Regions from separate parts of the Micromonospora sp. WMMD735 genome, predicted to be linked through region 1. Evidence: riboswitches for the same ligand, from Rfam matches in the RefSeq annotation. Region 1 holds a riboswitch; each other region holds the start of a gene.
The links. A riboswitch is a leader RNA that binds a small molecule or an ion and turns the genes downstream of it on or off. The one in region 1 is predicted to bind cyclic di-AMP.
Positions count from the first base shown of each region.

Region 1 (9,320 bases):
CGACCAGCCAGATCAGGAACGTCACCGACGGGCGCAGCCCGAACAGGAAGGACGCGTGGTAAAGCACCGTCCACAGCGCGAAGCCCAGCACGGCCGCGTCGGTGATGACGGCCGGGGCGGCGGCGAGCGCCGACCGCAACCGGTGCACGGGCCGCGGTCGTCCGGCGGCCGGCACGGTGGGGGGTGGTGCGACGGGCGGAGACGCGACGGCAACGGGGTCGGCGTTCGGCACGGGTCGTCCTTGTCGTCGTGCGGGCACGGTACGCGAGAGTCGTGCGGCCGGCGGGCGGCGGACGGTCGCCCGGCTCCGGTCCGGAAAGCAGGGTAACCGCAACCACCGCCGGTCGATGGCCGGTGGGCGGCGTGGCGGTGTCCCGGAGGTGGCCGGATGGGGGCCGGTCAACCGGACACCGGTGCCTCCCGCTGGCGGGGCACCGTGCCGTTCGCGGTCAACCCGGCCGCCACCGACTCCACCAGCAGATCCAGGTAGCTCGGAGTGAGCGGGGTCCGCGCGATGGCCAGCCGCCAGTACAGCGGGCCGACGATCAGGTCGACGGCCGCGTCGGCGTCGGTGTCGGTGGGCAGTTCGCCGCGTTGCACCGCCAGGCCGATCAACCGGCCGCCGATCTCCTGCTGCTTGGCCCGCAGGAGCTGCTGGAGGGTGGCGTCGATGGTCGGGTTGCGGGCCGCCTCGGCGAGCAGGTCGGGGATGATCTGCGAGGCCAGCGGGTGGCTGAGCGCGTGGGCGATCACCTGGAACAGCAGCGTCAGGTCGCCGCGTAGGCTGCCGGTGTCCAGCGCCGGCAGTTTGTTGCCGGCGGCGGCCACCACGGTCTCGATCACCAGGTCGAGCTTCGAGTTCCACCGTCGGTAGATCGCGGTCTTGCTCACCCCGGCCCGGCGGGCCACCGCCTCGATGGAGAGCCGCCCGTATCCGACCGCGGCGAGTTCCTGCATCAGGGCACGGCGGATGGCTCTGGTGATGTCGCCCCGCAGCACTGCGGCACCGGCCGGCGTACGCCTCTTGTCGCTGGTCATCGGGGACTCTTCGCACCTGTCACGGGGGCCAATGTAGCGCAACGACGGTACGGTTGCGTCCCGACGTGTTTTGGACTACCGTCCACGCAGCGACGAGGCTGCCCCGGCACCGCGCCGACCCACGGATCCCCATCGTCGCGCGCATCCCGTTGGTACGAAAGATCGGAGCGCCCTTCCCATGGCCACCACCGCGCTGGTCGACCCCGAAACGGGCCTGACCCAGGCGCAGCTGGCCGCTCGGCACGGACTACGGGTCGCCGGCGAGCGCCCCTCCCTGACCGAGTACAGCCGCAGACTGTGGGCCTACCGGCACTTCACCGCCGCGTACGCCAACGCCAAACTGGTCGCTTCGTACAGCAACGCCAAGCTGGGCCAGATCTGGCAGGTGCTCACCCCGCTGACCAACGCCGCCGTCTACTACCTGATCTTCGGCGTGGTGCTCGGGCAGAACACCATCCCGAACTTCATCGCGTACCTGACCACCGGGTTGTTCATCTTCAACTTCACCCAGAGCGCGGTGCTGGCCGGCACCCAGTCGATCAGCGGCAACCTGGGGCTGATCCGGGCGCTGCACTTCCCCCGGGCCTGCCTGCCGCTGGCCGCCACGCTCACCCAGTTCCAGCAGCTGCTGGCCTCGATGATCGTGCTGCTCGGCATCGTCCTGGTGACCGGCGAGCCGATCACCCTGGCCTGGCTGATGCTGCCCCCGGCGCTGCTGCTGCAGGCGCTGTTCAACGCCGGGATCGTGATGGTGGTCGCCCGGATGGGCTCCAAGGCCAGCGACCTCAAGCAGGTCATGCCGTTCATCCTGCGCACCTGGATGTACGGCTCCGGCGTGCTCTACAGCGTCAAGCTGTTCGACCGGCTGCCCGAGTGGGCCGCGACGATCATCCAGTTCAACCCGATCCTGGTCTACATCGAGCTGGCCCGGTACGCCCTGCTGGAGCAGGCGCCGCTGCTCAACGAGTCGGTGACCCAACTCTGGCTGGTGGCGGTCGGCTGGGCGGTGCTGGGCGGCATCGCCGGGTACGTCTACTTCTGGCGCGGCGAACAGGAGTACGGCCGTGGATGACCGGTACGAGACGTCCAACGACGTCACCGTGACACTGCCCCGGATCGTCGAGCGGATCCCCACCGTGGTGGTCGACGACGCGCACGTGATCTACCGGGTGCACAAGGGCGCCGGGGGCGGGACCACACCGGTGGCCGCGCTGCGCCGGCTGGTCAAGCGCTCCTCCGCGCCCAACATCCAGGAGGTGCACGCGGTCAAGGGGGTGTCGTTCACCGCCTACCGGGGTGAGGCGATCGGCCTGATCGGCAGCAACGGCTCCGGCAAGTCGACCCTGCTGCGCACCATCGCCGGGCTGCTCCCGGTCAACCGGGGCGCGGTCTACACCCAGGGCCAGCCCTCCCTGCTCGGGGTGAACGCCGCCCTGCTCAACGACCTCTCGGGTGAGCGCAACGTCACGCTGGGCTGCCTGGCGATGGGCATGCAGCCCGACGACGTGGCCCGGATGACCCCGGAGATCATCGAGTTCTCCGGGATCAACCAGCGCGGTGACTTCGCCAGCCTGCCGATGCGGACGTACTCCTCGGGCATGGCGGCCCGGCTGCGGTTCTCCATCGCCGCCGCCAAGAAGCACGACGTGCTGCTGATCGACGAGGCGCTCGCCACCGGCGACAAGGGCTTCCGCAAGCGCAGCGAGCAGCGGGTGCGGGAACTGCGCGAGGGGGCCGGCACGGTCTTCCTGGTCAGCCACCAGCTCTCCTCGGTGCGGGACACCTGCGAACGGACGATCTGGTTGGAGTCGGGGCTGATCCGGATGGACGGGCCCACCGACGAGGTGATCCGGGCGTACGAGGCATTCGCCAACGGCAAGTAGTATTCCGGGCGCGCGTGCCGCATCGATCCGACGCCCGACGGACCGCGTCGTCCCGTTGGGGCGGCGCGGTCCGCGCGTTAAGGTTCATCCCGTCGCCACGCTGGCGCAATCTTCCGTTCAGGGTGCCCCCCGGGACGCGTGCAGACATCCCCCGAGAGTGAGGATCGGCAATGACGCAGGACCACACCACTGGCCCGGACGCCACACCGGAGACCCCGGCGCCGTGGCGGCCCTCCCGGACGGTGGCGGTGGTGCTGGCCGGAGGCACCGGGACCAGGCTGGGCCTGGGCATCCCGAAGCAGTTGCTGAAGATCGCCGGCAAGCCGATCATCGAGCACACCCTGGCCGTCTTCGAGGCCGCCCCGGAGATCGACGAGATCATCGTGCTGATGGCCACCGGGCACGTCGCCGAGGCGCAGCAGATCGTCGACAAGGCCGGCTTCCGCAAGGTCAGCAAGGTGATCGAGGGCGGCGACACCCGCAACGCCACCACCCGGATCGCGCTGGACGCGGTCGGTGACGGTGACGTCAACATCCTCTTCCACGACGCGGTCCGCCCGCTGGTCAGCGCCCGGATCGTCCGCGAGTGCGTGAACGCGCTGTGGAGCTACTCGGCCGTCGACGTGGCCATCCCCTCGGCCGACACGATCATCCAGGTCGACGAGGACGAGTGCATCACCGACATCCCGGTCCGGTCCCGGCTGCGCCGGGGGCAGACCCCGCAGGCGTTCCGCTCGGGCACCATCCGGGAGGCGTACCGGCGGGCCGAGGGCGACCCGGACTTCGCCGCCACCGACGACTGCGGCGTGGTGCTGCGCTACCTGCCCGGCACCCCGATCAAGGTGATCGACGGCTCGGACGAGAACATCAAGGTCACCCACCCGGTCGACGTGCACCTCGCCGACAAGCTGTTCCAGCTCGCCGCCGCCCAGGCCCCCCGGCTGTCGCACCGCAGCTACACCGAGGAGCTGGCCGGGCGCACGATCGTCATCTTCGGCGGCAGCTACGGCATCGGGCACGACCTCGCCGAGTTGGCCCGTGGCTACGGCGCGCAGGTCTTCCCGTTCAGCCGCTCCAGCACCGGCACCCACGTCGAGCAGACCGGCGACGTCGAGGCCGCGCTGAAGACCGCCTTCGAGGCCACCGGCCGGATCGACCACGTGGTGGTCACCGCCGGCATCCTGGAGAAGGGCGCGCTGGCCGAGATGGACGAGGAGACCATGGACCGGGTGCTCCAGGTCAACTTCGTCGGGCCGGTGATCGCCGCCCGGCAGTCGCTGCCGTACCTGCAGCAGACCAAGGGGCAGCTGCTGCTCTACACGTCCAGCTCGTACACCCGGGGCCGGGCCCAGTACGCGCTCTACTCGTCGACGAAGGCGGCGCTGGTCAACCTGACCCAGGCGCTGTCCGACGAGTGGGCCGAGTACGGCGTCCGGGTCAACTGCATCAACCCGGAGCGCACCGCCACCCCGATGCGCACCAAGGCGTTCGGCGAGGAGCCGGAGCACACCCTGCTGGCCGCCGAGACGGTCGCCCAGTCCTCGCTCGACGTGCTGATCTCCGACCTCACCGGCCAGGTGATCGACGTCCGGCGGGCCCCCGGCGAGGCGGCCCCGGTGCCCGCCCAGCCGACCGCGGCCGAGCAGGACCGGCTGCCCAGCGGCGTCGACGCCGGCTGACCCGACCCCCGGAGACGTACGACATGCGTGGTGACCTGGTCAGGAAACTGATCGCACGGTGCCTGACCACCGGCCTGGCCGTCCTCGCCTTCCTGGTGGTGGCGCTCACCGGCGCGACCGGCTGGGGCCTGGCCCTGGCGGTGGCCGCGCTGGCCGCCGCCGGCTACGAACGCCGGGTCCGCCCCGACGCCGACATCGTCGCCGAGACGGTGCTGCTGGCCGCCGGCATCATGGTCGGCCACGCCCGCCGGCTCGACGACGGGTTCGACCCGGTGCTGGCGCTCACCGCGCTGGTGCTGCTGGGCCTGGTGCTGCTGGTGGGGCCGCTGCGCGACGCCGGCAACCTGGAGATCCGGGCGGCGAACCTGCCGGTGCGGGCGTGGACCCCGCTGGTCGCCGCCCGCCTCGACGGCATCCTGCTGGGGCTGCTCGCGGTGGTGGCGGTGGCCGCCGCGTTCGCGCTGCCCGCCGTGGTCGCGTTGGCCGTCGTGCTGGTGGTCGCGGCCGGCTGCGGCGCGGTCGGCCTGGACCTGGCCCGGCGGCGGTTCCGGCCGTCCGGCGGGGGCGGCCCGGTGACCCGGGCGCTGCGCGCGCACCAGCCGGAGTTCCTGCTCTACTTCTCCGCCCCGCCCGGCTCGGAGTACCAGGTCACCATGTGGCTGCCCTACCTGGAGCGGCTCGGCCGGCCGTTCCTGGTGCTGCTGCGGGAGCCGGAGTTCCTGCCCACGATCGCCGCCGCGACGAGCGCCCCGGTGGTCTACTGCCCCACCCTCAAGGCGATGGACGAGGCGCTGGTGCCCAGCCTGCGGGTGGCGTTCTACGTCAACCACGGGGCGAAGAACAGCCACTGCATCCGGTTCACCCAGCTCACCCACGTGCAACTGCACCACGGCGACAGCGACAAGGCCCCCAGCGCCAACCCGGTCTCGGCCATCTTCGACAAGATCTTCGTGGCCGGTCCGGCGGCGATCGAGCGGTACGCGCGGGCCGGCGTGGAGATCCCCGCCGAGAAGTTCGTCGTGGTCGGCCGCCCCCAGGTCGAGGCCATCGAGGTACGCGGGGAGGCCCGCCCGTCGGCCGCCCCGACCGTGCTCTACACCCCCACCTGGACCGGCCACCACGCCGACGCCAACTACTGCTCGTTGCCGGTGGCCGAGCCACTGCTGCGCAGGCTGCTCGACCGGGGGGCCACGGTGATCCTGCGGGCCCACCCGTACACCGGGCAGAACCCGGCCTCGGCCCGGCAGCTGGCCCGGCTCACCGAGCTGCTCGCCGCCGACCGGACCCGTACGGGCCGGCAGCACCTGTGGGGTGCGGCGGCCAGCCGCGAGCTGAGCCTGACCGACTGCGTCAACCGCTCCGACGCGCTGGTCTCCGACGTCTCCGGGGTCATCTCCGACTACCTCTACTCGGGCAAGCCGTACGCGGTGACCGACCTGGGCGTCGACGGCGACGAGTTCCTGGACCGATTCCCGCTGGCCCGCTCCGGTTACGTGCTGCGCCGGGACATGGCCAACCTCGACGAGGTGCTGACCGGCCTGCTGGACACCGACCCGCTGGCGGCGGCCCGGTGGGACACCCGCCGCCGCTACCTGGGCGACTTCCCCGCCGACGCGTACGCCGACGGTTTCCTCGACGCCGCCCGCCGGGAGTTGGAGCCGGGCTGGACCCCGCCGACGCCCCGGACCGCCACGGTCCTCTCCCCCCGGGCCTGAGCCGGCGGTGCCCGACGCCTATCGGGGCGGTGTCGCGGTATCCGAGTCCGCTGACACCGCTGTATCGGCCCTATGACGAGCACCGCCCCGGCCACCCGTGGTCGGGGCGGCCGGGGCGGGTGGGGTGGGTCGGTCAGGCGGAGTAGCCCCGGGTGGCGATCCAGTTCGCCAGGGTGGTCACGCTGACCCAGTAGGCCGGCAGCGACGGGTCGGCCGAGTCGGCGACCCGCACGGTGCGGCCGTTGTCCCGGTAGCCCACGGCGGCGACGTAGTGGCCGCCGGGGAAGGAGTGCCAGCCGCCGTCGAGGTCGGTGGCGTCCCCGGCCACGTTCGCGACCACGGCCCGCCGGTCGGTGACCGCCGCGACCACGTCGGCCCGCAGCCGCTCGATCTGCGCGTCACTCGGGGTCCCGGCGAACATCCGGGTCCGGTACGGGTCCCCCTTGACCACGGCGTTGAGTACCCGGGTGGTGTCCTCGGCCGAGTTGGTGCCCATCTCGGTGGTGCCCAACTGGGCGGCGAGGGCGTCCTGGCCGCGCTCGATGCCGGCGGCGCTGAGCGCGTTGCGTACCGCCGCCGGGCCGCAGTAGTAGTAGGTGATCTGGGCCTGGTAGTCGTAGCGCAGGACCTTCGACGACGGGGGCTTCGGGGTCGCCCTGCGGGTCAGGTCCGGGTCGGCGGTGGCGCGGGCCTTGGCCCGGGTGACCCGCGGCGACGGGGTGGGGCTCGCCGACGGGCTGGTCGAGGGGGTGGCCGACGGGCCGGCCGGGGCGGGGACGGCGACCCGGGCCTGGGCGCGGCTGGCGACGTCGTCGAGGCGGGGGGCGGTCTCGGCAACGGCGGTGGCGTGCTGGTCGGTCGGGGCGTCGTCGACCCCGGCGGCCAGGGCGGTGCCGCCGGCGACCAGGACGAGGACCGCCGCCGAGCCGACGACCATCCGGTACGGGCGCTGGGCGCCCAGCCGGCGGAGCTGACGCTTCATGTGGTGCTTCACGGGGTGTTCCTCCACGGGGCGAGGCGGCCGGGCACGCCGGACCGGCACGTGGCGGGTACGCCACGCGCGGATCGGGTGTTCGGACGCTCGTTCGGCAGGGACCGCCCGACGGGAGCCGGACGGATCGGCGGGTCGCCCGACCGGGGTCGGGCGGCGGGGTGGACGGCCGGGTCAGCGCGTCAGGCGCGACGGTCCGGCGGCACCCCGGCACCGAGGTGGAGGAACCACCGAGGGGTGGGGTCATGCTGCACGAGGATGAAACTCCTTCCGCTGCCGCCGACCGGGTTAGCTGACGGATTCGGGCGGGAAGATCGCCCTACCCCGGGCCGTGGCCCGGAGATTCACCCCAGGTGGTGCGTGTGGGTCCCCGGTTCGTGCCGTGCACGATTGAGCGGGTCGGCGCGGCGTCGCCTCCTGCGATCGGAAACCGCACCGGACCGCAGCGACACTACTGGCCGCCCTTCCCTCCCGCCAAGCCCCGTGACCTGCGTAAACATCGCCGGGTCGGCCGATTTGCGGGGCAGTCGGGCAGCGGGGGTGCGGGCCGGGGACGAATGGCCGTCGGGGCTCGACAGGGCCGTGACCGGACAGCCGACCCGCAACCTCCGATGATCATCGGAGTCGATGTGACCGAGTGTGACGGGGTGTCCGGTTCCGCCGGGACGTGACCGCACCCACACCGGCCTGGATAACAATTCGGTCCCCGGGACCCCCGGTCCCCCGGTCTCCCCGGTCCCCCGGTCCCCCGGTCCGCGCGGCCCCGGGCAGGACCACCGCCCGCAACGGGACCGCAGGGGCGGGGGCACGGCATCCGCAACGGGGCCGAGGTCGTGGGGTCAACGCGGCACGGACACCGCCATCTGCGCGTCGTTGTGTCGATCGCCCCGGGCCGGACCGGACCGGGCCGGACCGGGCCAGGCCGGACCGGGCCAGGCCAGGCCAGGCCAGGCCGGACCGGGCCAGGCCAGGCCAGGCCAGGCCGGACCGGGCCGGGCCAGGCCAGGCCAGGCCAGGCCGGACCGGGCCAGGCCAGGCCGGACCGGGCCAGGCCAGGCCAGGCCGGACCGGGCCAGGCCGGACCGGACCTCGTCCGGTCCGGGAGCGGTGGTCCCGGGGCGGTCAGCCGACCCGGGCCGGGTGCCAGCGGGTGGCTTGCGTGAGGCGGGTCGCCGCCGACGTCGCGGTACGGGGCCGCGGGACCCGGCCCGGCCGCACCCGCTGCGTCGCCGCGTACGCCTCGGCGGCCAGGGAACGGGCGGCCTCGGCGGCCAGCTCGGCGTCCCGCCACGCGACGCTCTCCCGCCAGGCCGCCGCCCGGTACGCCGCACGCCGGTCCTCCCGGACCGCCCGGGCCAGCATCACCTCGTGCTCGACGGGGTGCCGGCGCGGGTCCCAGCCGTCGCGGTGCGCGAAGACGTCCCGCAGCCGCTCCACCGACAACTCGCCCCGCCAGTGCGCCGCCACCGCCTCCTGGTGCAGCCACCGCTCCCGGCCCGCGTACTCGGCGGGTGTCCGGGGGGTACGCGGGCTGGGCAGCGCCCCCGCGCCGACGAACCGGCGGGCGGCCGTCTCGGCCTCGTCGTACGCCTGCCAGGCCCGTTCCAGGGTGTCCTGGGCGGCCAGCCAGGCGGTCCGGTGCCGGCGGGCGGTCTGGGCGGCCCCGGCGGCGGCGACGGCCACCTCCTCGGCGTAACGCCGCAGGTCGGCGACCGGGGGCGGGGCGTCCGGCGGCGGCGCGACGGGGGTCACCTCGGTCGCCTGGTCCCGCTCGGGGCGGGCGACCAGGACGGCGAGGCCGGTCAGCGCGAGGACGAGCAGCAGGGACCAGATCGCGGTGGCGGTCGGCACCCCGATCAGGAACTGGGACAGCACGGTGTTCACGGGTCGACACCTCGCGGGCGGATGTGGCGGGTCGGGGCCGTACCGGGGCGGGACCGTTGCGGGCAACGTCCGCCCGGGGTGGTACGGGGACGAGGTCGTGGTGGTGGCGGGCGGCCCCCGCTGGGGCGGG
Region 1 is NZ_JBMHMJ010000002.1:7,248,608-7,257,927, reverse strand. It holds gene ACN268_RS31460 (DUF6077 domain-containing protein) at 1-232, opposite strand, end outside; gene ACN268_RS31455 (TetR/AcrR family transcriptional regulator) at 400-1,038, opposite strand; gene ACN268_RS31450 (ABC transporter permease) at 1,217-2,110, shown strand; gene ACN268_RS31445 (ABC transporter ATP-binding protein) at 2,103-2,921, shown strand; gene ACN268_RS31440 (bifunctional cytidylyltransferase/SDR family oxidoreductase) at 3,092-4,600, shown strand; gene ACN268_RS31435 (CDP-glycerol glycerophosphotransferase family protein) at 4,624-6,315, shown strand; gene ACN268_RS31430 (C39 family peptidase) at 6,449-7,297, opposite strand; cyclic di-AMP (ydaO/yuaA leader) riboswitch at 7,569-7,713, opposite strand; gene ACN268_RS31425 (hypothetical protein) at 8,429-9,190, opposite strand.

Region 2 (9,320 bases), 3.9 Mb from region 1:
CCCGCGCGGCGGTGCCGGCGGCCCAGCCGATCGCCGCGCCGACCAGCGCCGCGCCGATCAGCAGGGTCCAGGGCAGGGCCGGCCGCCGGCCGGCGAGCGCGTCGAAGGCGAGCGTCGCCCGCCGACGGGCCTCGTCGGCGGTCGAGCCGACCAGGTCGCCGGCGTCGGCCAGCCCCGAGTCCCGGACCGACCGGGCGGCGTCCCGGACGCTGTCCCCGGCCGAGTCCACCGCCGAGAGCAGGTGGTGCCAGGCCTGGTCGGCGATCCGCTCGGGCTTGCTGCGGCGCTCCAGAAGGTTGCTGCCGATCATCGTGTTACCTCCTCGAATGCCGAAGTCTGCGGCCAGTTCGGATGTCGTCTCCGTGCCGCGGGACGGTCCTCGCCCCGGCCGGTCACCCGGCCGGTGTCCGAGCAGTGCCCCGCCCGCCCGGGTCGCAAACCCGGTACGCCCCGGTGACCCTCGCCGCTCAGCGCACCGAGACCACGGAGGTGGCGCGGGCGAAATCGTCCCCGTCGTCGTCATCGTCGTCGTCCCCGCCGCCGAAGCCGCAGGCCAGGACGAGAGCGAGTAGCGCGCCGACCCCGGCCAGGCCGAGCAGTCTCCTGAGCATCGATCCGTCTCCTCGATCGTGGTGACCCATCTCTCGCCCACGGTAGGCACCCGGCACAACCTGCACCGGGGGAGCCGGCGGGCCGCGAAGGGGAGCCGGCGGGGCTCGCCCGGCGTACCGCATCCGGGTGTCGGTGGACCGGGGCGGCTACTCTGGGACGGTTGGAACGGCCGAGCTGTGCCGTTCGTCTGAGGTGAACAGGACCAGCAACGGTGCGGAGAGGGACGGTCCGGTCCGTCCGGATCCGCGAATTGCTCATCCCGAGGGGTGGCGACCGAGGCCATCGGAGGAATACTCTCGGTCGCGGCCCGCGTACTGATGAGGCGCCCGGGGACGGGCGAGTGGAGGTGCTCGCGTGAGCCTGTCGATCGTGAAGTCGGTCCTGCCGGCCGGTGTCATCGAAATCGCCCCCCGTGGTGAGATCGACGTCGACACCGCCTACGAGGTACGTGAGGCGATCGCCGAGGTGCTGGCCAAGGGCCGGCCCGCGCGGATCGAGCTGAACATGCGACTCGTCACCTTCATCGACTCCGTCGGGATCAGCGCCATGGTCGCCGGCTTCCAGACCGCCGAGGTCAGCGGCGTCAAACTGATCGTCACCGAGCCGAGCCGGTTCGTGCACCGACAGCTCTGGGTCACCGGCCTGCTCGGGCTCTTCGGCGCCCCGGAGCCGTACTTCGCCGGTGCCGCCACCCCGGAGGTCCTGCCCGGCGCCTGACCGGGCCACCTGTCGGTGTCGACGCCACTGACCAGGGACGTTGCCAGTCCGTCTCCGGTACGGCACGATCGTGCGACCGACGACGGTCAGGAGGCCCGGTGGTCCGGCGGGAGAGCTTCAGCTACACGGTGCAGGCGCACTGCTCACCGGCCGACGCGATGGCGCTGCTGAGCGACCTGTCCCGGCAGGAGGAGTTGCATCCCCTGATCGTCCGGGTGCGCCGGCTGCCCGCCCGGCCGGGTGCCCTGGCCAGCTACGCGATCACCGACCGGCTGGAGCTGGGCCCGCTGCGGTTCCCCGTCACCTACCAGGCCGACGTGCTGCTGGCCGGTGACGACGAGATCGTGACGGTGGCCCGCCAGCAGCCCGGCACCACCGTGCGTAACCACACGCGGTTGCGGATGGAGGGTGACCTGCTGCGGATCGACGTGGAGATCACCCTCGCCGCGCCGGCCCCGCTGTTCGGCTACGCCTTCCGGCAGGCCCGCGCCGCCCACCTGGGGTTGGCCAGCCGACTCGGCGCGGTCCTGGACGGCCGGGCCGGCGACCCGCCACCCGCCGGCTGACCACCGCCGGCACCTGGGCCGCCCGGCCCGGTCGGCACCCGACCCGCCTGTTGCGGCCGGGCCGTGGTCCGGTGGTCCGCCCGCGTCGGACGGACCACCGGGTCGGCTCAGATCATCGACAGGTGTACGTGGTTGGTGTGGTCGCTGGACGGGTCCCCGTTGCCCCCGCTGTACGCCTTCCACCCGCTGCTCGGCAGCCAGATCCGCTTGAACCAGATCACGTAGAGCACACCGAGCCGGTCGGCGTTGCGGATGAAGTACGCGGCGAGGTTGTTGCCGTACGTCCGGTCGCCGCCACTGGCCACCCCGCCGAAGCCGCCCTTCTGGGCGGCGAAGTCGCACGCCCGGCCCTTGGGGTGCTCGCCGGAGCCGCTGGGCCGGTAGCAGGAGACGTACCTGGTGAAACCGGCGGCCTTGGCCTGGTTGAGGGCGTTGAGCGTGCGCGGGGTGATACAGCCGTTGGCCGGCGTCGGGTCGTTGACGCTGCACGACTCGGACGGCCAGGAGCCGTCGGAGTTGCGGGGCGCCCCCTTGGCGTTGCTGGTGGACGTGCCGTCGGAGCTGCCGGAGTCGCGGGAGGTGGAGGTCGGCTTGTCGGCGGCGGCCACCGCCAACGCCCGCTCGGCCTGCTCCTTGCGCTTGCCCATGGTGGCGACCTGCTTGCGCTGTTCGGTGATCTCCCGGGTGACCGCCGCCCGGGTCCGGGTGGCCTGGTCCCGGGTCTCGATCATCGTGCGCAGTTCCTGGTCCTCCCGGGTGGCGACCGTCTCCAGCGCCGCCGCGCGGTCCAGGAAACCGCTCGGGGTGTTGCTGTTGAGCAGGGCGGACATCGGCCCGAGCCGGCCGGTGCGGTAGGCCGCTCCGGCGATCTCGCCGACCTTGGCGGTCTGCGTGACCAGTTGCCCCTCGATGGTCTTGAGCTGCGCGTCGAGTTCCTGCTGGCGCTTGGTGGAGCGCTCCAGGGCGGCCTTGGCCTCCAGCCAGCCCTTGCTGGCCGCGTCGAGCTGGTCGCGCAGCGCCGGGGTGCCGCCCTCGTCGTCGTCGCCGGGGGCGGCGAGCCGGGTGGTGGGCGCGGCGGCGGCCGGGGTGAACGGCGCGGCCGACACGCCCAGGGCCAGGGCCGTGACGACTGCGGCCAGCAGCCGTGTGGTGGTGCGTACGTGCATGCGGATGTCCTTCCGTCAGCCGCCGACCGGGTTAGCTGACGGGTTCGGGACGGAAGATCCCTACCGCTTGCGCGGATGCACCCCAGGAACGTGGTTCCCCGGTTCGCCCGGGCGGGCGATTAGGCGGCGGCCTCTGCCTGGCGGAGACCGGGGCCGAGCCTACCGGTACGCGTGTGACGCCTGCCTACCTCGTGACTGAGGGTACGAGAGTGAATACTCTCAAATGGTTCAAACGACGCAAATTTCCGTGATCTCTGTGCGGGAGTACCCGGCGGGGCTGACTGTCCGGCCCAGGGTGGGGTCACCAGTGGGCGGGGCCGCACGCGCCGGGGCTCGCTCCGGGCTCGACCTGGAGGGTGGCGTGCTCGATGTGGAAATCCTCCCGCAGGGCGCCCCGGGCGGCCGCCAGCACCGTGCCGACCTCGGCGTCACCGGCCAGGGTGAGGTGGGCCGAGGCGACGTCCATGCCGGAGGTGAGCGTCCAGACGTGCAGGTCGTGCACCTCGGCGACCCCGGGCACGGCGGTCAGCCGGTCGTGCACGGCGGTCACCGGCAGGTGCTCCGGAGCGGCCTGGACCAGGATGCGCACCGCCGCCCGGCCGAGCCGCCAGGTGCGGGGCAGGATGAACACGCCGATCGCCACGGCGACCAGCGGGTCGGCCCACCACCAGCCGGTGCCGGCGATCAGCAGCGCCGCCACGATCACTCCGACCGAGCCGAGCAGGTCACCGAGCACCTCCAGGTACGCCCCGCGCAGGTTGATGCTCTCCTTGGCACCCTCCCGCAGCAGGCCGAACGCGACGATGTTGGCGAGCAGGCCGAGCACCGCCACCACCAGCATCGGGCCGGCCAGCACCTCGGGTGGCTCGCCGAACCGACGGACCGCCTCGATCAGCACGTAGACCGCCACCCCGCTGAGCAGGACGGCGTTGGCCAGGGCTGCGAGCACCTCCAGCCGGTAGAGGCCGAAGGTGCGCTGCGGGTCCCGGGCGGCCCGCCGGGTGGCGGTGATCGCGGCCAGCGCCATCCCGATGCCGAGCACGTCGGTGAACATGTGCCCCGCGTCGGAGAGCAGGGCCAGCGAACCGGTGCCGAAGGCGGCCACCGCCTCGACCACCATGAGCACGGCGAGCAGCCCGAACGCCGCCCAGAGCCGGCCCCGGTGCCGGTGCGCGGCGTTGCTCACCGTCGCGCTGTGGTCATGACCTGCGCCCACGTCCACACCTTCCGTCGCCGTCGGGACCACCGTCGCCGTCGCGGACCACCGTCGCCGTCGCGGACCCGCTCCAATCTATGCTCACATCGCTATGTGTGCAAGTGACGGTCGGACGTCCGGCCGGGTGGGCCGGGGTGCCGGTCGGTCAGCCGGTCGGTTCGACGGTGGTGAGGCGCTGGGTCGCCCGGGACAACGCCACGTAGAGCGTCCGTACCCCGGAGCCCGGATCGGCCCGGATCTCGCCGGGGCAGACCAGTACCACCCCGTCGTACTCCATGCCCTTGGCCTGGAGGCTGGTCACCACCTGCAGGCGCGCCCCGCCCCGGTCGCCCAACCAGCCGGCGACCTCGTCCCGGCGGGGCACCGGGGTGATCACGCCGACCGTCCCCGCCACCTCGGCCAGCAACGCGTCCACCGCATCGGCAGTCGTCCGGGCCAGCTCCGCCGCCGGCACGTGCAGCGCCACCGGGTCCACCCCGGTGGAGCGCACCGCGCTCGGCAACTCCAGGTCCGGATAGAGCCGGCGGATCTCCGCCGCCGCCACCGCGAAGATCTCCGCCGAGTTGCGGTAGTTGGTGGACAGCGTGAACCGGTGCCGCCGCCGTCGGCCCAGCGCCTGGTCCCGGGCCCGGTCCAGCTCCGCCTGGTCACCCGTCCAGGCGGTCTGCGCCGGATCACCCACCACCGTCCAGGAGGCGAGCCGACCGCGCCGGCCGATCATCCGCCACTGCATCGGCGAGACGTCCTGCGACTCGTCGACCACCACGTGCGCGTAGTCCCGGTAGTCCTCGGGCCGCTCCCGGGCCGCCGCCCGCGCGGCCCGCTGCCGCTCCCCGAAGGTGCTCAGCTCCCGGACGCCGCCGGCGAGCTGGAACGGGTCCCGCCGGGCCTTCTTTGGGCGGACCGGCTGACCCAGCAGCGCGTCCAGCTCGTCGAGGAGGGCGATGTCGGCCACCGTCAGCCCCTCGGTGTCCAGCGACCGGTACGCCTGCGCCAGCAACCCGACCTCCGCCCGGGACAGGACGCCGGCCGCGTACCGGCGCAGCCGCTCCGGCCGGGCCAACCAGCCCAGCACGTGCCGGGGATGCAGCCGGGGCCACCACGCCTTGAGGAACTCCCGGAACTCCGGCCGCTCGATGATCTCGTCCTCGAAGGCGGGCTGCTCGGGCAGGCCGGCGACGGCCGACCGCCGGGCCTGTGCGTACAACGCGGCGAGCACCCCGTCGAAGCCGACCCGGCGGACCTCGTTGCGGCGGGCCCCCCGGTGCAGCGCCCGGTCCCGGATGCCGTCCAGCTCGCGCCGCTCCAGGCGCAGCAACGCACCCCGGTAGAGCAGCCGCAACTCCTGCGGGCCGTCCGGCACCGCGTCCCGGGCCGCCCGCTCCAGCACCCGACGCATCCGCAGCGAACCCTTCACCGCCGCCACCTCGGGCCCGTCCGTGCGGGTCGCCGACAGGCCGGGGAACAGCGAACCCAGCGAGTGCAGGGTGGCGGTCTCCTCGCCCAGCGACGGCAGCACCGAGGCGATGTACTCCACGAAGACCGCCGACGGGCCGACCACCAGGATGCCGCCGCCGGCGTACCGGCTGCGGTCGGCGTAGAGCAGGTACGCCGCCCGGTGCAGGGCCACCGCCGTCTTCCCGGTGCCCGGCCCGCCGGAGACGATGGTGACCCCCGAAGCGGGGGAGCGGATCGCCTCGTCCTGCTCCCGCTGGATGGTGGCGATGATGTCCCGCATCCCCCGGCCGGTCGCCCGGGACAGGGTCGCCAGCAGCGCCCCGTCACCCACCACCGGCATGTCCGGCGGGGCGGCCTCCGGGTCGAGCAGGTCGTCCTCGATCCGGGTGACCTTCTCGTCCGACGAGCTGATCGTGCGCCGCCGCACCACCCCCAGCGGCTCCGCCGGGGTGGCCCGGTAGAAGGCGGCGGCGGCCGGGGCCCGCCAGTCGACCACCAGCGTCTCGGCGTCCTCGCCCCGCACGCCGAGCCGGCCGACGTGCAGCACCTGACGGTCGCGCAGGTCGAGCCGGCCGAAGACCAGCCCCTCGTGTTCGGCGTCGAGCAGGTGCCGGCGCTGGGCGGCGTGGAAGACCATCGCGTCGCGCTCCACCAGCGCGCCGAAGGTACCGACCCCGGCCAGCCGGTAGCCGTCCCGCTCGGCGCGGGCGGCCGAGCGGCGCAGTTCGGCGAGCCGGGCGTACACCCGGTCGAGATGCCGTTGCTCGGCGGCGATCTCCTGCTCCAGGGTGGTCTGGTCGGTCAACGTACCGGCTCCTGTGCGACGGCGACGCCGGACGCGGGTGCACGCCAGGCGGAATGAGGGTACGGGCAGCCGCCCACCCACCGGCGGGCCGATACCCGTACCGCGACCTCCACCACCACCGCGCGGCCCGCCCGGGGCGCGGCGGCGCGGGGCGACGGCGGATCGGCTCAGCGCGTCGTCCGCCCGGCGGACGCGGGGTCGCCCGGGACGTCGGCGCCCGCCCGGCCGGACGGGGCGTCGACGGGACGACGGGGCCCCGGTGGCGTAGCCCCGGCGGCGGACAGCACCCGGTCGAGCACCCCGGCGACGGCGGCGTTCACCTCGTCCGGACGCTCCATCATCAGCATGTGCCCGGCACCGGGGCAGACGGTCAGCTCGGTGGCCGGCAGCGCCGCCGCGATCGATTCCGCACACGGCGGCGGGGTCAGCCGGTCCCGGTCCCCGACCAGCGCCGCCGCCGGCAGGTGCGCCAACGCGGCGAGCGTCGCCAGCCGGTGCTGGGCGCCGATCGAGGCGCGGAAACCCCCGATCGACCGCAGCGAGGCGCGGGCCACCGCCGAGGTGACCAGCCGGATGTCGGCGCCGGAGCAGCGGTCGCCGAAGAGCATCCACCTGATGCTCGGGGCCAGGGCGCGCAGCAGCGGACGGGGTGGCCGCCAGGAGCCGCACCGGGCCAGTACCCCGGCCCCGGTGGTCTCGGCGAGCCGGATCAGCCGGGCGATCCGCGGCGACAGGCCGTACACCGTGTGGGTGTGGCCTTCGGCGGTGGTGGAGACGAAAACCAGCCCGGCCGTACGGGCGGCGAAGTGGGACGGGTGCCGGTGGGCGTACTCCATCACGCTCATCCCGCCCATCGAGTGCCCGACGAGCAGCACCGGCCCGGCCGGGGCGACCTCGTCCAGCACCGCCGCGAGGTCGTCGCCGAGCTGGGCCAGGGTCGCCGTGCGCAGCGCCATGCAGCTGGACCGGCCGTGCCCCCGGGCGTCGTAGGTGACCACCCGGACCCGGTCGCCGAAGCGGCTGCGCAGGTCGGCGAGCTGCCGGTGCCAGGCCCGACCGTCGAGCGTCCAGCCGTGCAGCAGGACCACGGTCACCTCGGCCTCGACCGGCCCGGTCACCTCGACATGCAGGCGTACCCCGTCGGGCAGCCGCAACTCCCGTTGCTCCGGCATCGCCACCTCCCAGGCACCCGGGACACATTCACCGGCGTAACCCGGCGGTAACACCGGCTACCCGACATCAGACCACGCCAACCGTGTCGGTGAGAAGATTCCCGACCCGCCCGCACGGGGCCAGCCGGGCGGTCAGTCTGGAGCCATGCCGAGACCGCCCACCGGGGCCGCCCGGACCTCCGACGGGCCGCCCGTCGACGCCGGGCCGCCCCGGGCCGCGCGTACCCCCCGGGCGGCGCTGGCCGAGCTGCTCACCGGCAACCGGCGATTCGTCAGCGGCCGACCGGTCCACGGGCACGACGTGACCGCCGCCGCGGCCGTGGCCTCCGGCGACCAGCAGCCGTACGCGGTGCTGCTCGGCTGCATCGACTCACGGGTGCCGCTGGAGGCGATCTTCGACCAGACCTTCGGGTCGATCTGCGTGATCCGGACCGGGGGACACGTGCTCGACCGGGCCGTGCGGGGCTCGATCGAGTACGTGGTGGCGCAGCTCGGGGTGACCCTGGTGATGGTGCTGGGGCACGAACGGTGCGGCGCGGTCGCCGCGACGGTGGACAGCGTGCGGAGGGGCCGGCGTCCGGACGGTGACCTGGGCTACCTGGTCGAGCGGATCACCCCGGCCGTGACCGAGGCGGGGCCGCACGACCCGGGCGTGCACCCGCTGGCCGTACGCCGGCACGTCCGCCGTACGGTGCGGGCGCTGCGCACCGACGACATGCTGGCGGGCCCGGTCGCGGCGGGTGGGGTGGACGTCGTCGGCGCCCTGTACGACCTGGACACCGGCGAGGTCACCCTGCTCGACGAGGAGCCTGACCCGCCGGAGCAGACGTGGTGAGCGCAGACGTGGCGGGCGCGGACGTGGCGGGCGCGGACACGGAACCGCCCGCCGGGGTGACCCGACGGGCGGTTCCGGTCGTGCTGGGGGAGGGGGCTCAGCCCTCGAAGACGCCGGCCTCGACGAGACGCTTCTCGGTCTTGTCCCACCCGTGGTCGGGGTGGGTGGCGGCGAGGTTGCTGATCTCGGCGCGGATCTTGGCGGCGTGACCGGCGGTGGCCAGCGTCCGGATCTCCTCGACGAAGGCGTCGGAGTCGGTACGCAGGTGCGCGGTCTTGCCGTTGGTCAGGTTCCGCACGTAGGCGTGCTTGCCGCCGTTGAGCGGGATGAGGTACTTGAACTCGCCCAGCACGCTGAGGGCGCCACCCTGGCCAGCCTGGCCGGCCCGGACTGACGCGCGCGCGGTCTTCGAGGTGTTGCTCGCCACGGAGATGCTCCTTGCAAGACGTACGGGAGGACGGGGAACGTCCGGGGGCTGTAGCGGGTGACGGCCGGTGGTCGTCTGACGCTCGGTGGTCGTCGGACGCCCGGGTGGGTCGTCGGCCCGCGAAGTGGTGCGACGGCACAGAACCGCCCAGAGAAATATACACGACCACGGTGCCTGGCAGCTCACCGTGCCCGTCGGAGTGCACAACCCCGGTCACCGGTCCGGGTATTTCCCCCCGGCGAATTTTCCGATTCCCTGGCGCACCATCCGTCACAGCAGTCATCATGTGTGGCAACAGCCACTCGGGTGTCGAGGTCGTAGGGGAAGACGCACCTCGCCCTCCGGG
Region 2 is NZ_JBMHMJ010000002.1:3,388,929-3,398,248, reverse strand. It holds gene ACN268_RS14315 (hypothetical protein) at 1-310, opposite strand, end outside; gene ACN268_RS14310 (hypothetical protein) at 468-611, opposite strand; gene ACN268_RS14305 (STAS domain-containing protein) at 967-1,329, shown strand; gene ACN268_RS14300 (SRPBCC family protein) at 1,428-1,895, shown strand; gene ACN268_RS14295 (coiled-coil domain-containing protein) at 2,003-3,061, opposite strand; cyclic di-AMP (ydaO/yuaA leader) riboswitch at 3,066-3,197, opposite strand; gene ACN268_RS14290 (cation diffusion facilitator family transporter) at 3,363-4,277, opposite strand; gene ACN268_RS14285 (HelD family protein) at 4,423-6,540, opposite strand; gene ACN268_RS14280 (alpha/beta fold hydrolase) at 6,708-7,712, opposite strand; gene ACN268_RS14275 (carbonic anhydrase) at 7,858-8,547, shown strand; gene ACN268_RS14270 (hypothetical protein) at 8,645-8,974, opposite strand.
Region 2: another riboswitch for cyclic di-AMP. It lies ahead of ACN268_RS14295 (coiled-coil domain-containing protein); the one in region 1 lies ahead of ACN268_RS31430 (C39 family peptidase).

Region 3 (9,320 bases), 1.6 Mb from region 1:
GCACCTCTACTCGGTGGTCGCCGCCGTCGGGCCGAGCCTGCGTCGCGCGGCCCAGCAGGGGGTGCACGACATCGACGGGATCGTCGACATCCACATCGCGCAGACCGTCGAGGTGCTGCTCGGCAACTCGCCGGTGATCGCCGCCGAGGTGGCCGCCGGTCGGTGCGCGGTGGTCGGCATGTCCTACCGCCTCGCCGCCGGCGAGGTCCACCAGGTCGCCCCGGCCCCCGAGCCCGCCGCCGTGCTGTCCGAGCCCGCCGCCGCGGTGCCCGCACCGGCCGTGCCGGCCGGTGCCGCGTCGGCACCCGTCGCCTCCTGACCCGCACCGGTCACGACGAAGGCCGCCCGGCTCAGCCGGGCGGCCTTCGTCGTGCGTGGCCCGAACAACTCATCGGGGCCGGTGGCGCGGCGTCCAGGAACCCGGACACCGCACCATCGCCGCCGTGGTGTCGAAACGGTCGCTACAGCAGTGACACGTGGACGTGGTCGGTGTGGTCGGACGGTCCCGAGTACGAACTCCAGCCGTTGGCCGGGAACCAGATCTGCCGGTTCCAGATCACGTAGTAGATGCCCAGCCGGTCCGAGTTGCGGATCAGGAACGCGGCGAGGTTGTTGCCGTACATCCGGGTGTCGTTGTTGTGCCACGGGCTGAACCCGCTCTTCTGCAACGACCAGTCGCACGCCCTGCCCTTGGGGTGCTCCCACGGCCCACCGGGGCGGTAGCAGCCGACGAACCGGTTGAACCCGGCCCGCTTGACCTCCTTGTACATGTGCAGCGTGCGCGGGGTGATGCAGCCGGACGTGGTCGGGTCGTTCTCGCTGCACGACTCGCCACGCCAATCGCCGTCGGCGGTCTGGCCGGGGGCGACGCGGGCCACCGGGGACGTCGCGTCGACCAGGCCGCCGGTGAAGCCCCGGCCGCCGACCAGGGCCAGCGCCTTGTCGGCCTCGGTCTTCTTCTTGGCCATCAGGTTGGTCTGCTTCTGCTGCTCCCGGACCTCGGCGTCGACGGCGAGCTTGGCCTGCTCGGCCCGGGTCTTGACCTTGTTGACCTCGGCCAGCTTGCCGGCGTTGACCATGTTCAGCTCGTCCAGGGCGGCGGCCCGGCGGACGAAGGCGTCCGGCGCGTCGCTCTCCAGCAGCGCGGCGACCGCGCCGACCCGACCGGTCCGGTACGACTGGGCGGCGATCTCGGTGACCTGCGGGGCCAGCGCCGCCAGCTCCTGCTCCGCCTTCTCCACCTCGATGGCGTATTCGAGCTGGCGCTTCTTGGACTTCTCCAGCCGGGTCTTCGCCGCCGAATACTCCCGGTTGGTGGCCTCGATGACGTCGGTGAGGAGCTTCGGCTCGTCGTCCTCCTCGTGCCCCGAGGGGGTGGGCGCGTTGGGCGCGGCCGTCGCGGGGGCGGCGGCCGGTCCGGCGACGATCGCCAGGGCGGCGAGTACGGCCACTGCCGGCGTCAACCAGCGGCGTAGGGGTGCCGTCACAGTTTTCCCTTCCGTCGACCGCCGACCGGGTTAGCTGACGGGTTCGGGACGGAAGTGGCCCCTACCGCTGGCGCGGATTCACCCCAGGTGCTCGGTTCCCCGGCTCGCCGTACGGCGATTGGGCGGTGGCACCGCTGGCGCCGGTGGGCGCCTTCGGCGGTGACCGGCAGCGAGGTTACCCGAGAGTCGTACCGGGGATCTACGCCCGCAACCCGACCAAATGAGTATTTTCCCGATAGCGAGGGGTAATCAGTGACGCGACCGACAGCCGCGACCTCGCCTCCGGTCACGCAGCGCAGTGTCACCATGCGGTGTCCGTGCTCCTTTCCGGGTCCGGCCACCGTGCGGGGGCCGGGGTGGACGGTGCACCGTGCCGGGGCGCGCTCAACGCCTCCAACGCCTCGGCACGGTCGGGGGTGGGACGTGGGGTGGGTGGCGGCCCGGCCGTACCGGCGTCGGCCGGTCCCCGCCCGGCGGTCACGACCAGCGCGGCCAACCCGGTGGTCAGCGGCACCGCCGCCACCAGGCCGAGGGTCGCCACCGCGCTGCGGACGATCTCCTGGGCCAGGAACTCGCTGGTGAGGATCTGGCTCACCGGGCGGCTGTCGGCGGTGAGCAGGAGCAGCAACGGCAGCGACGCGCCCGCGTACGCCAGCACGATCGTGTTGACCGTGGACGCGATGTGCGCCCGGCCGACCCGGGTCGCCGCCCGGTAGAGCTGCAACCGCGACAGCCCCGGGTTGGCGTGCGCCAGCTCGGTGACGGTGGCTGCCTGGGTGACCGTGACGTCGTCCAGGACACCGAGCGAACCGATGATGATCCCGGCCAGCAGCAGGCCGTGCAGGTCCACGTCACGCTGGTACATCGACAGCGTGGTGGCCTCCTCGCTGCCGTACCCGGTCAGGTGGGTGGCGGCGGTGGCCAGCGTGCCCAGCACGCCGGTCAGCACCAGGCTGCCCAACGTGCCCAGCACCGCCACCGAGGTCTGCGCGGTGATCCCGTGGGTCAGGTACAGCACCACGAACATGATCAACGCGGCGCCGGTGACCGCGATCGGCAGCGGCGCGCCCCCGGCGGAGATGCCCGGCACCACGAAGGTCAACAGGATGGCGAAGCTGGCCCCGAGACCGGCCAGGGCGGCCAGCCCGCGTAGCCGGCCGAATGCCACGATCGCCGCCGCGAACAGGGCGACCAGCCAGAGCAGCGGCATGCCCCGCTGGTGCTCGGCGATGTGGTAGCTGCTCGCCGACGGATCGCTCGGGTCGGCCAGCGCGACGAGCACCACCTCGTCGCCGACCGCCACCGTCGGCGCTCCCGGCCCCGACGGCACCGGCGTCTGCACCTCACGGCCCGCGTCCGGCCCCTGCTCGACGGCGACGGTCACCGTCCCGCACGGCCCGTCGGCCACCCCGGAGGGGCCGTCGGGGGTCTGCGGCGCGGGCGGGCACGGCTCGGTCACCACCCGGGTCACCGTGCCGTGGTGGCGGGGCACCTGCTCGCCCTGGTCGATCTTCGGGGTCGCGCCGGGCCAGAGCACCAGCGTGGCGATCACCGTGACCACGATGAGCGGCACCACCGTCATGACGAGGAGCCGCCGCACCCGCGGCGGGGTGGACGGAGCGGGACGGGTGTGGTCGGCGCCCATGCGTGCGAGTTCTCCCAACGATCCGGGACGGGATACGTGTCAGCCGGCCATCCGGTTCACCACGGGCGGCGGGTCGTCGTCGGACGATGGTAGCCACCACCCCGGCCCGCCCGCCCGGTTCGCCCTGCCCACGGTAGGTCGAGGGGTGGCGGCGACGCGGGTCGGGCCCGACGCGCGCCGACCCACCCGTACCGGCCCGCCGGGCGGCCCGGACGGCTAGCGTGGAGCCGTGCGGCGGGCGGGTACGGCGACGACGACCGGGCGGTGGCTGCGGCTGCTCCTGCTCGTCGGCACGCTGCTGGGGCTCGCCGCGATGCACACCCTCGGCCACGACACGCACCTCGCCGGGGGTCACCCCGCCAGCCAGGACACCGCGACGGGTGGCCCGCACCGGTCCACCGCCGGGCACGACGCCCCGGTCGACCGGTCGTCCCTCCGCGAGCCGGTGCCGGCCGTCGGGGGATGTGCCGACGGGTGCGTGGCGGCGTTGCCCGGCGGTTCGCCCGACGGCCCCTCGACGGCGTGGGGCGTCTGCCTGGCGGTGCTCGGCGCGCTCACCGTGACGGTGCTGGTGCTGCTCTTCGGCGTGCGGTCCAGGCCGGCCGGGGTGTCCCGTCCGCCGTCGCGGCCCCGGGAGCCGCGCGCCCCGCCACCCCGCCCGCTCGGGCTCCGCCTCGCCACGGTGTCGGTACTGCGCAGATAGGACGCCCCGACGTGGCTCCGCCGCGTCCCGCGTCCGTCTCCGTCGTACCGAAAGGTCTGCCCGTGTCCACTCGTCGTCGCGCGTGCCGTGCCACCCTGGCCGGCGTCGCGCTCAGCACCGTCGTCGCCCTGTCCGCCTGCGGCGGCGACCATTCCACCGACGGCGGCCACGGCCGCCCGGCCGCAGGTGCCGCCCCGGCCGCCTCCGCCCCCGCCGGGGTCGACCCGGCCGACGTGATGTTCGCCCAGATGATGATCCCGCACCACCAGCAGGCGGTACGGATGTCGGAGCTGGCCGGGAGCCGGGCCGCCGATCCGGAGGTCACCCGGTTGGCCGAACGGATCCGGGCGGCCCAGGCCCCGGAGATCGCCACCCTGACCGGCTGGCTCACCGCCTGGGGGCGACCCGTCCCGGCCGGCAGTCCGGCCGGCGGTCACCTGCCCGGGATGGATCACGGCATGCCGGGGATGATGTCCGACACCGACCTGGCCCGGCTGGAGGGGGCGACCGGTCGGGACTTCGACCGTCTCTTCCTCGGTCTGATGATCGCGCACCACGAGGGGGCGGTCACCATGGCCCGGCAGGAGCTGGCGGACGGTCGGCACACCGGGGCGCGGGCCATGGCGCAGCAGATCGTCGCCAGCCAGCAGGACGAGATCGACACCATGCGGAAGATCCTCGCCCGGCGCTGACCCGGGTACGGGCGGACCGGTCCCGACCGGTCCGCCCGTGTGCGTCCCCCTCGGCGGGTCAGCCGCGTTTCATCAGGCGGCCGACGGCGGCCATCATCTCGGCGGCCATCTCGTCGGCGCGGCCCTCGGCGGCCCCCTCGTGCATGCAGTGCCGGGCGTGGCCGTCGAGCAGCCCGAGGGCGACCTTGTCCAGGGCCGCCTGGACGGCGGAGATCTGGGTGAGCACGTCGATGCAGTACCGGTCGTCGTCGACCATCTTCTCGATGCCCCGGACCTGCCCCTCCACGCGGCGCAGCCGCGCGAGCAGCTGGTCCTTGCTGGCGGTGTAGCCCCGGACCGGGGTGCTCGGTGTGGTCATGACGACCACGATAGCGTACCCCCGGGGGGTGTGCTACGGTCGCAGTGCAAAGTACCCCTGGGGGGTATGTTGGACGAATGGAGGGGAGAGCCGCATGATCACGAACTACCAGGTGACGGGCATGACCTGCGGGCACTGCGTCAGCGCGGTGAGTGCCGAGGTGGGTGCCCTCGACGGCGTCACCGACGTCCAGGTCGACCTGGCCTCCGGCCGGGTCGCCGTCACCAGCGACCGCCCGCTGGACACCGCGTCCGTGCGGGCCGCCGTCGACGAGGCCGGCTACGACCTCGTCGAGGCGTGACGGTCCGGGGCGACCGATGAACACACCGACCAGGCTCGGCGGTTTCGCCCTGGCCCTCGCGGTGGTGTTCGGCGCGGCGTACGGGGTCGGCCAGCTGACCGGCCCCGTCGCCCCGCCCGCCGGGACCCGCCACGGCCCCACGCACACCCCGGACCCCGCTCCCAGCACCACCGTGCCCGAGCCCACCACCGACCCGACGCCGACCGTCACCGGCGGGGCCGGTCACACCCACGGTTGACCGGAGGCGCCGCGATGACCCCGAACACGCAGAACCTGCCCACCGCCCCCCACCTGATCGAGCTGGCCATCGGCGGGATGACCTGCGCCTCCTGCGCCGCCCGGATCGAGAAGAAGCTCAACCGGCTCGACGGCGTCGAGGCGAGCGTCAACTACGCCACCGAGAAGGCCACCGTGCGGTACGCCGACGGGGTCACCCCGGACGACCTGATCGCCACCGTCGAGAAGACCGGCTACACCGCCGTCGTCCCCCCGCCGCCCGCCCCCGCCGGGACCCGACCGGCCGGTGCGCCGGTCGACGAGTTGGACGCCCTGCGGACCCGGCTGCGGGTGTCGGCCGTGCTCACCCTGCCGGTGATCGTGCTGGCGATGGTGCCGGCCTGGCAGTTCACCAACTGGCAGTGGCTGTCGCTGACCCTGGCCGCCCCGGTGGTCGCGTACGGCGGGCTGCCGTTCCACCGGGCCGCCTGGACCAACCTGCGGCACGGCGCGGCGACCATGGACACCCTGGTGTCGCTCGGCACCCTGGCCGCGTTCGGCTGGTCGCTCTGGGCGCTCTTCCTCGGTGACGCCGGGATGCCCGGGATGACCCACCCGTTCCGGCTGGACATCGTCCGCACCGGCGGGGCCGGCAACATCTACCTGGAGACCGCCGCCGGGGTGACCGTGTTCCTGCTCGCCGGCCGCTACTTCGAGGCCCGGTCCAAGCGCACCGCCGGGGCGGCCCTGCGCGCCCTGCTCGAACTCGGCGCGCGCGACGTCGCCGTGCTGCGGGGCGGCACGGAGACCCGGGTTCCGGTCGACCAGCTCGTCGTGGGCGACCGGTTCGTGGTCCGGCCCGGCGAGAAGATCGCCACCGACGGGCGGGTCGAGGAGGGCACCTCGGCGGTCGACGCCAGCATGCTCACCGGTGAGTCCGTGCCGGTCGAGGTGGGGCCCGGCGACACGGTGGCCGGTGCCACCGTCAACGCGGGCGGCCGGCTGGTCGTCACCGCCACCCGGGTCGGCGCGGACACCCAGCTCGCCCAGATGGCCCGGCTGGTGGAGGCGGCGCAGACCGGCAAGGCCGCCGTGCAGCGGCTGGCCGACCGGATCTCCGGGATCTTCGTGCCGGTCGTCATCGCACTGGCCGTCGGCACCCTGGGCTGGTGGCTGGGCGCCGGAGCCGGCCCCACCGCCGCCTTCACCGCCGCGGTGGCCGTGCTGATCATCGCCTGCCCGTGCGCGCTCGGCCTGGCCACCCCGACCGCGCTGCTGGTCGGCACCGGGCGGGGCGCCCAGCTCGGCATCCTGATCAAGGGGCCGGAGGTGCTGGAGTCCACCCGGCAGGTCGACACGGTGGTGCTGGACAAGACCGGCACGGTCACCACCGGCCGGATGACCCTGGTCGACGTCCGCCCCGCCGAGGGGCAGGACCGCGGCGAACTGCTCCGGCTCGCCGGGGCGGTGGAGGCCGGCTCGGAGCACCCGATCGCCCGCGCCGTGGCCGCCGGTGCCGCCGGGGCCGGGGAACTGCCCCCGGTCAGCGGGTTCGCCGCCACCGAGGGGCTCGGCGTCACCGGCACCGTCGACGGCCACGACCTCGTCGTCGGGCGGCCGGGGCTGCTGCGCCAGCGGGGCCTGGACGTACCGGAGGAGGTGGTCCGGGCGGTGGCCGAGGCGGAGGCCGCCGGGCGTACGGCGGTGGTGGCGGGCTGGTCCGGGCGGGCGCGGGGGGTCCTCGCGGTCGCCGACGTGGTCCGACCCACCAGCCGGGAGGCGGTCGCCGGGCTGCGGGCCCTGGGCCTGACCCCGGTGCTGCTCACCGGGGACAACGCCACGGTCGCGCAGGCGGTGGCCGCCGAGGTCGGCATCGACCGGGTCACCGCCGAGGTGCTGCCAACCGACAAGGTCGACGTGGTGCGCCGGCTCCAGGAGCAGGGCCACACGGTCGCGATGGTCGGTGACGGGATCAACGACGCCGCCGCCCTGGCCCAGGCCGACCTGGGACTGGCCATGGGCACCGGCACCGACGTGGCGATCGAGGCGTCCGACCTGACCCTGGTCCGGGGCGACCTGAGGGCCGCGGTGGACGCGATCCGGCTCTCCCGGCGCACCCTCGCGGTGATCAAGGGGAACCTGTTCTGGGCGTTCGCCTACAACGTGGCCGCCCTCCCGTTGGCCGCCGCCGGGCTGCTCAACCCGATGATCGCGGGGGCGGCGATGGCATTCTCGTCGGTCTTCGTGGTGGGCAACAGCCTCCGCCTGCGCCGCTTCTCCACCGCCACCCCCCACTCCGGACAGCCGAGTTGATCAAGAGGTTCGCGTCACCGGCCGGCTTGCTGGTGACGCAAACCTCTTGGTCATCGGGCTGGGGCCGGTGGCGGGGGTGTTTTGGGGATGGGGGGTGGGGGTAGTTGATGGTCGTTGGAACGACATGCTCACATCGGGAGGCTCTCATGGGGTTCGACGACAAGATCGGCAACACGACCGAGAACACCGCCGGCAAGATCAAGGAAGGCGTTGGCCGGGCGACCGACAACGAGCGCCTTGAGGCCGAGGGCCGCAACGACCAGGCCAAGTCCAGCCTCAAGCAGGCAGCCGAGAAGGTCAAGGACGCCTTCAAGAGCTGAACCGCACCACCGTCACGCCGGACCGACCCCGTCGGGCCGGCGTGACGCGTGTCCGGGCCCGCCAGTGCCCGCCGATTCGATTTCCCGCCCGCCCGTGCGGCATCGTGTCGCGGTACGGCCGTCACACCGAACGGGGAAAGTCGATGCATCGCCGCTCCGCCACCGCACTCACCCTCGCCGTCCTCGCCGTCCTCGCCACCGGCTGCTCGGACGGTGAAAGCGGCACCGACGCCGCACCAGGCCCGTCGGCCACCGCCACCACCGGCGAACCCACCCCGGAGGCGACGGCCACCACCGCCCCGGAGAGCACCGGTCCGACCGCCGGCACCGCCGCGAACACCGCCCAGGTCTGCCGCGCCGTCGACCAACTGATCATCGACGGCAGCCGGCAGATCGCCGCCGACTCGGCCGACGCCACCCGGGAGGAGCTCACCCCGGAACAGCTCAACGGCAAGCTCAAGGGGCGGCTGAGCCGGCTCGCCGACGACGTCCGCGCGCAGGCCCGCAAGGCGCGCGACGACCGGATCAGGAAGCTGGTCGAGGAGACCGCCACGAAGATCGACGCCGGGGCGGCGGCCAAGAGCCCGGCGAGCTGGATGGGCGCCGACTTCGTCGACATCCCGCCCCGACTCACCCGCGACTGCCACGTCTGAGCCGGCGTCACGGCTGTCGGAACCCTGCCGCGACGGCTCGGCGTCGACCGGGCTGCTCGGCGTCGACCGGGCTGCTCGGCGTCGACCGGGCTGCTCAGTCGACCTGGCAGCTCAGCGTCGACCGGGCAGCGGGCGCGACGGCGACGTGCCGCCGGCCAGCGAGGCCCGGTCGGCGGCCGAGGTGCCGGACTGCCAGCCCTCGGCGTCCCGCACGGTCAGTCGGGCCCGGGTGACACCGGGGAAGAGGGCGTCCATCCGCTCCCGTACCGCCCCGGAGCGGGCCGCGAGTACCGGCAGTAGGCGGTCCGCCCCGGTGTCCCGCGCCGCCTGCCGGTCCGCCGCGTCGGTCGCGGCCCGCAGCCGCTCACCGATGCGGCTGGCGAAGGCGTGCAGGAAAGCCTCGTCGTACGCCCTGGTCCGCCGCCCGCCGCCGCGTCGTTCCCGCCGGCCGCGCAGCATCGCGGCGGTGGCCTGCACCAGCAGTGAGGTGTGCAGCAGTTCGACCGCCTCCAGGTCGGCGGGGAAGCCGAGCACGGTGGCGAAGCCGAGATCGTCGGACCAGACCGACTCGCACCGGTTCGCCGCCGCCACCTCCTGCACCAGCAGCGCCTTCGCGCCCGCGTACGGGGCGT
Region 3 is NZ_JBMHMJ010000002.1:5,670,712-5,680,031, forward strand. It holds gene ACN268_RS24785 (carbonic anhydrase) at 1-319, shown strand, start outside; gene ACN268_RS24790 (coiled-coil domain-containing protein) at 462-1,487, opposite strand; cyclic di-AMP (ydaO/yuaA leader) riboswitch at 1,491-1,622, opposite strand; gene ACN268_RS24795 (YibE/F family protein) at 1,789-3,132, opposite strand; gene ACN268_RS24800 (hypothetical protein) at 3,362-3,835, shown strand; gene ACN268_RS24805 (DUF305 domain-containing protein) at 3,898-4,527, shown strand; gene ACN268_RS24810 (metal-sensitive transcriptional regulator) at 4,586-4,885, opposite strand; gene ACN268_RS24815 (heavy-metal-associated domain-containing protein) at 4,980-5,186, shown strand; gene ACN268_RS24820 (hypothetical protein) at 5,203-5,424, shown strand; gene ACN268_RS24825 (heavy metal translocating P-type ATPase) at 5,439-7,715, shown strand; gene ACN268_RS24830 (CsbD family protein) at 7,862-8,035, shown strand; gene ACN268_RS24835 (hypothetical protein) at 8,179-8,688, shown strand; gene ACN268_RS24840 (DUF2786 domain-containing protein) at 8,800-9,320, opposite strand, start outside.
Region 3: another riboswitch for cyclic di-AMP. It lies ahead of ACN268_RS24790 (coiled-coil domain-containing protein); the one in region 1 lies ahead of ACN268_RS31430 (C39 family peptidase).